Regions from separate parts of the Citricoccus sp. GCM10030269 genome, predicted to be linked through region 2. Evidence: predicted binding sites of a transcription regulator. Region 2 holds the regulator's gene; the other holds the start of a gene.
The links. Region 2 encodes LexA, which represses DNA repair genes until DNA is damaged. Its sites were predicted from a motif close to TCGAACANNTGTTCGA; they were not measured.

Region 1: a site for LexA is predicted at 2,216-2,231, ahead of ACFQQD_RS09250 (DUF6504 family protein). Genes of this name have one in related genera too.

What each region holds. Positions count from the first base shown of each region.
Region 1 is NZ_JBHTCV010000005.1:458,192-461,597, forward strand. Features, by position in the region: gene ACFQQD_RS09245 (DNA polymerase III subunit alpha) at 1-1,674, opposite strand, end outside; gene ACFQQD_RS09250 (DUF6504 family protein) at 1,674-2,003, opposite strand; gene ACFQQD_RS09255 (SOS response-associated peptidase) at 2,342-3,157, opposite strand; gene ACFQQD_RS09260 (PKD domain-containing protein) at 3,197-3,406, opposite strand, start outside.
Region 2 is NZ_JBHTCV010000005.1:841,610-845,015, forward strand. Features, by position in the region: gene ACFQQD_RS11020 (histidinol-phosphate transaminase) at 1-696, opposite strand, end outside; gene ACFQQD_RS11025 (LysM peptidoglycan-binding domain-containing protein) at 706-1,074, opposite strand; gene lexA (transcriptional repressor LexA) at 1,267-2,007, shown strand; gene ACFQQD_RS11035 (hypothetical protein) at 2,013-2,888, shown strand; gene ACFQQD_RS11040 (ATP-dependent DNA helicase) at 2,904-3,406, opposite strand, start outside.

The DNA.
Region 1 (3,406 bases), 380 kb from region 2:
GGCCCGCCCGGATTCGACCTGCTCAGCGAAGCCGCGCAACTCCGGCATCCGGTCCATGGCCTCGCGGAAACTCGACGCTGAGAACCGCCACAACTGTTTAGCGATCGTGTCCACCTGAGCGGGCTCCATACCGAGGGCCATCCCGGCATCCCGCACCGCGCCCCGCGCCCGGTAGCCGTTTTGCATGCTCATCAGCGTGGTGCGCTCCGCCCCGAATCTCTCGAACATCGCGCGATAGACCTCGTGCCGGCGGGCGGACTCCACGTCGATATCGATGTCCGGCAGGGTGGAGCGATCGTTGGAGAGGAACCTCTCGAAGATCAGCTCGTGCCGCACCGGGTCCACGTTGGAAATCCGCAACAGGTGGTTGACCAGGGATGACGCTCCAGAGCCTCGCGCCGAAACCCGCACTCCCAGACCTTCGATCATCCGCACCACCTCAGCCACGGTGAGGAAGTAGCTGGCGAAACCGAGACGGTTGATGATCCCCAGCTCGTGTTCCAGCCGGTTCTCCAGCTCCTGGCCCGCCGGCGACGACGCAAACCGGGTTCCGCTGTAGAGGTCCGGGAATCGCGCCCCGGCCCCGGCCAGAGAACGCTGGCGCAGTTCGGTCACGGGGTCACCATCAATGCCGATGACCGAGGCTTCCGGCACGGTGGGCCGCATCCAGCCCAGATCCGGCCCCGGATCCATACGGCAGAGATCGGCGAGATCGTGGGTCGCATCCAGCAGAGCCTTCGCCCCTTCGGCCGTGCTGCCTCCCCCATTCGCGGCACGGCAGATCTCGCGGGCGATCTCATACATGGCCCCAGCAGATTTCAGCCAGCCCTGCCCATTGGGCTGTAGGTCGCCGAGAGTCTCCAGAGAGCTCAGAGCCCGTGCTGCATCAAGAACATCAGCAGTGGCGGCCCCATCCGGGGCCGCATAGCGCACCGCGTTCGTCAGCACCGCCGGCACCCTGTTGTCTCCCGCAGCCCGCAGCATCTTCACGGCGTGCGGTGTGGACAGCTTCTCCCCCGGCGGGGACAGGTGGCAGGCCACCTCCACCCGCAGAGCACCGGCGGGCAACGCTGATTTCCAGCGGCGGAGCAGAGTCCGGCCGGCCGTGTACTTGCGCGCTGCCATCAACTGCCCGACGTCGGACCCCGGTCCCAGCAGCACGAACAGTTCCGGCGGCGCACCGTGGTGCCGACCGGCGGACCACTGCGCCAGCTCGGTCACGGTGACATAGGGAGATCCCCCCGCCGAGCCACCCGTGGTGTGGGCGTGGGCGGCCGAGATGAGCCGCACCAGAGCACGGTAGCCGGTGCCTCCGGTTCCGCCCCTGGCCAGCACGACCACCCGACCGGCCGGGTTGGTGGGCACCGCGCCAGAGCGCCGCGGGGAGGACGGGGAACCGCCGACGTCGTCCTCCCAGGCCACCGACAGATCCACCCCGATCACTGGGTCCACGCCCTGCTCCAGGCAGGCAGCGACGTGCTTGGCCGTGCCGTAGAGGCCATCGCGATCAGTGCAGGCCAGCACTTCCGCACCGTCCGCAGCGGCAGCCGCCGCGAGTTCAGCGGGCCAGGACACCCCGTAGTGAGAGCTGAAAGCACTGGCCACATGCAGGTGCGGGAAGCCTGATCTCCGGGTGCCAGAGGCAGCACCGGAAACTGCCGACGTAGCGACCATCAAGCGCTCTCTTTCAGGCGCACGGAGGCGCCATCGTAGATCCGGACCAGTCGCCAACGGCCGGAATCGATGTGGTGTGAGAGGTCCAAAGTCAGTAGGGGTGCATTGCGGGCTTTCTCCAGTCGCACCTGGACTCGCCAGACTTCATGGTCCACCAGCCCGGCGCCGCGGCCCCGTTCAGCCCGGTGTTCCTCCATCCACCATTTCCGACGCTCGTACCAGCGCACCGGTTCGGCAGCCAGCACATAGCTACGCCCGTTCCAATCCAGGTGTAGCGGTACCCCCGCGGTCGTGCATCCGACGGTGACCGATTGCGTGAAGATTCCCATGAGACGTGATTCCTGCCCTGTTCTCGTCGTGCCTTCTCATGCCGTGTTTCACCCACCGGCACAGGCCGGCGGATGTCCGGATTCAGCGTGTTCCGGCTTCCTGCTCGTTGCCGTCTGGGAAGGAACGACGAGCCTGAAACCGGGCTGCCCGGTATGGCGGTGGGAAGTGAAACGGCCTTGGAGGGAAGGCTGGCCGTACCCCGCCATGGTATTCGAACATGTGTTCTAGTACCAAGAGTGAGGCTACGAAAGGGACCGGACACGATAAGACCGGGGGTGCAGAAGTGGTGCAGAAAAAGGGAGGTACAAGGCCGCCAGACAGGCCAGTGTCGGAACCCTCAGAGCAACGACTGCATGGGTTCAATCAACTCGGGACCGTTGTTGCGCACGTTTCCCACGGCGGGGTCAACCTCGTCCAGCGTCCACTCTGATGCCGTCGAGTAACCCTGATCGAGCACGCGCTCCACTAGGGCCTGGGCCGCTTCCGCGGACGAGAGCTTCTCCGGTTTCAGCCATGCGTCCATGGTCTCGGGGTTCATGGGCAGAGGGAAGCGGTCGTGCAGCTGACCCAACTGCTCCAGAGTTGCTCGCCCAGCTTCGGTCATGCCCTGCACACTGGCCGACTCTACGACGGCGGCGTCCGGTGATGGGCCCGTGAGGATCGTGCAACTCAACAACCACCGATGAGGATCGCCCTCCGGGACCGACGCATCCTTCCACCATTCGTAGAGGCCAGCGAAGTAGATGGGCGAGCCGTTGTGCGGGTGGATGTAGAAGGGCCGCTTCTTCGTGGTCTTGGGGGCGCCGGCGTCGGGCTTCAGCCACTCGTAGTATCCGTCTGCAGGGACTGCACAGCGCCGCGCCTTGATCGCAGAGCGGAACGTGGGCTTCTCAACCACCGTCTCGGAGCGGGCATTGAACGCCCGCGCTCCCATCGAAACGTCCTTGGCCCACGGCGGCACCAATCCCCAACGGGCCACATGGATTTCCCGGCGAGTGTCCGTTTCACCCGCACGCTCCAACACTACAGCGACGTCCGCAGTGGGTGCGACATTCCAGTTCGGCGGCAGCGCGAATTCCTCGTCAGGCTCCATCGCTCCGGAATCGGCCACCAGGTCTCCGATGGCCCGAGCCATCACATACCGTCCGCACATGGACCTAGTCTGCCGCACATCCGGCTAGAGTTCCTGGGCTCAGTTGGCCTCGAAGGGGTCCCCGCACGCCCACCCCTCCGGGTTGGCATCACAATCCTCGGCCACATTCTTGGACTTCGAGCGCCAAATATCCGCCGAAGCCGGCTCACTGGCCACCGTCGCCATGCCCGGAATAGCAATCCACGGACCATCATTGACCGAGAACTGACCCCGATACGCCGTCGATAACGACACCGGAAACGTCCCGGT
Region 2 (3,406 bases):
GGTGCGGGTGACCACCAAGCGCGGCCGTCCCGGCAGCAGTGACAGCGCTGATTCGGTTCCAGCCAGGGCGAATTCCGCGTAGGCCTCGTCCACGATGACCATGCCTTTGAATGACTCGGTGGCGGCGTAGACCGCCTCGACGACGTCCAGGCCCAAGGCTGTGCCGGTCGGGTTGTTGGGCGAACACAGCAAGACAAGATTCGGCTCACGCTCCGCCACCTGAGCCGCAGCCGATTCGGCCGTCAGCGAGAATCCCGGTCCGCGCAGCCCAGACAGATACGAGGTGTCCGTCCCCGCGGCGAGCAAGGGATACATCGAGTAGGTGGGGGGAAAGCTCATCACCGTGCGCCCCGGGCCGCCGAACGCCTGCAGCAACTGCTGGAGGATCTCGTTGGAACCATTGGCTGCCCAGACGTGGTTCTCGGTCAGCCCGTACCCCAGATATTCGGCCAACCGCTGGCGCAGTCCGGTGAACTCTCGGTCCGGATAGCGATTGAGGCTGGATGCAGCTTGGGTGACGGAATCACGGATGGCCGCCACGACCTCGTCCGGCACCGGATGGGTGTTCTCGTTGGTGTTCAACGTGACGGGCACATCCAACTGCGGAGCACCGTAGGGACTCAGTCCGCGCAGGTTCTCTCGCAACGGTAGTGCGGCCAGGGCATCTGGCGTGGAGGGGGCGTCCGAATAACTCACCGACCCATTCTAGTTGGCCGCAGACGACACCGGCACGAACAGCACCTGTCCGGGCTGGAGCTCGGATCCGTTGAGGTCGTTCAACTCACCGATGCGCAGAATGGTCTCGTTCCGGGGTGCCTCCGGTGCCGTTCGCCCGGCGATCGTCCACAACGTGTCCCCGTAGTTCACGGTCACCGACTCGACCGCGGTACCGCCCGCGCCGTCCGAGGCCGCCGCGGGCGCCATGCTGTTGGCGCCGAAGAAGACGGCCGCAGCTGCTGCAAGTGCGGCCACGAGGAGCACGGGGATGCCGAGGAAGAGAAGGCGGCCACGGCGATTCAGGTGGAATCCGGTGAAGCCGGCGGTGCTGGTCGATGCTGATGCTGCAGTGCTCATGCTCTTCTGCCTTTCCGCCCGGCGATCGGGCCACCTAGAACGTGTGTTCGAGTGCTCTGTGTTCATGTCTAGCACGCCTGTTCGAAACACGCCAAGAAAAATTCGAACATATCTTTGAATCGACGATCCGACTCCGGTACCGTCAGAAGCACTCCACCAAGCCCGACGGACACGATAAGAACGGATGGTCGTATGGCCCCCCGGAACGCCTCTCCCGAACCGGCATCCCCGCACGAGCCGAGCGTCCGCCCCCTGACGGCACGCCAGCGGACGATTCTCGCCTCCATCCGCACAGCCATCTCCGAACACGGCTATCCGCCGTCCATGCGAGAGATCGGCGATGCCGCCGGCTTGGCCTCACTGTCCTCGGTCACCCACCAGCTCGGTCAGTTGGAGCGGATGGGATACCTGCGCAAAGATCCGGGACGCCCGCGCGCCATGGAGGTGCTGCTTGACGAGAACGGTGTGGCGCTGAACGCGGACCTTCAGCCGTTGGAGTCACCTGCTGCTGACCACACCGCGACCGTGGCCACCCTGCACACCGGCGCCTCCGAGGGCGATGCCGTGCCCGTTCCGCTCGTGGGCCGGATCGCCGCCGGTGGACCGATCCTGGCCGACCAGCAGGTGGAGGACGTCATGTCGCTCCCCCGCCAGCTCACCGGTGAGGGCGAACTGTTCATGCTGAAGGTCTCGGGCGATTCCATGGTGGACGCGGCGATCTGCGACGGCGACTGGGTCGTGGTGCGGCAGCAGAAGAACGCACAGAACGGGGACATCGTGGCCGCACTTCTGGACGACGAGGCGACCGTGAAGACCTTCCGCCAGCGTGACGGTCACACGTGGCTGCTCCCGCAGAACTCTGCGTATGAGCCGATCCTCGGAGATGACGCCACCGTGATGGGCAAGGTCGTCACCGTCCTGCGAGCCCTCTGACGCCAGTGAATCTCCGTCCTTTTCCGTCGGGAATCCGCGTCGCGGACGCCGAGGAGTTCGTGTTCACCCACGGCCGGCTCCTGGAGCGGCGTCGGATCGAACTCCTCTTGCACGGCGGCGGTCACGAGGGCGTCCTGGCCGCCTTGGGGGCCCATCGGAATCCCGACGGCGGGTTCGGCCATGCGCTGGAGCCGGACGTGCGCTCTCCGCGCAGTGAACCCCTCTCGACGCTGGCGGCACTGGACCTGATGGCGGGATGGGGGCTCGTCGATCATCCGTGGGTCAGAGCCGGCCTCGAGTGGGCGGCCTCCATCGCCGAACAGGACGGGTCCATCCCCTTCGTGACGACCCCGTCCTTGGAATGGCCACACGCACCGTGGGTGACCGCTGCCCCCGGAGGCTCCCACCTGACCTTCGGTTTTGCCGCGGCCGCGCTCTTGACCGGTTTCACGGGCGGCTGGTCAGCCGCAGCGGCGGACTGGTGCCGTCATCGTCTCTCCACGAGCGGGAGTCTGCCGGCGTACGAGTCCAAGTACGCATTGCGCTATCTCGCGGCGGATCCGTCGCTGTCCCGCCCCGTGCTGGATTCACTCCGTGCACGGCTGGAGACGGACGGAGCCCTTCCCGTCGAGGGCGGAGCTGCGGACGAGAAGATCCTGCCACTGGACCTGCTGCACAACCCCTGGCAGGTTCCCTATCCCTCAGATCTGCCCGAGAGACTGCTGCCCCGCGATGCCCTCGTGGCTGATCGTTACCGACTGGCGTCCGGCCAGCGGCCCGACGGGGGCTGGACCGTGGATTGGCCCGCGTGGAGCCCGGCTCAGGGTCTCGAATGGCGGGCCATCCGCACCGTCGAGGCCCTCGAGGTGCTGCAGTCCTGATCACTCCTGACGGCGTCAGTCGCCGGCCTTGTGGAGTCGTGACAGCACCCCGCGCACCACGGCGGGATCGGTGGTCGGCCAGAACTCGGGCAGGGTCGAACGCAGGAACGAACCGTACCGTTCACTCGCCAGCCGGGAGTCCAGCACGGCAACCACACCGCGGTCGGTTCCGGTCCGAATGAGCCGGCCGGCTCCCTGGGCCAGGCGGACGGCGGCGTGAGTGGCCGAGACGGCCATGAATCCGTTTCCACCGTGACGGCTGATGTCACGGGACCGCGCCGTGGCCAGCGGATCGTCGGGCCGCGGAAACGGAATCCGGTCGATGACCACCAGGCGACACGCGTCGCCCGGCACGTCGACTCCCTGCCACAGGCTCATCGTCCCGAACAGGCAGGTGTCCCTCTCCTCGGCGAACTGCCGCACCAAGGCGCTGAGGGTGGTGTCCCCCTGACACAGGATGGTCGGCTTCGGGCCCAGACGCGTGCGCATCTCGGCCGCCGCATCCTCGGCGGCACGTT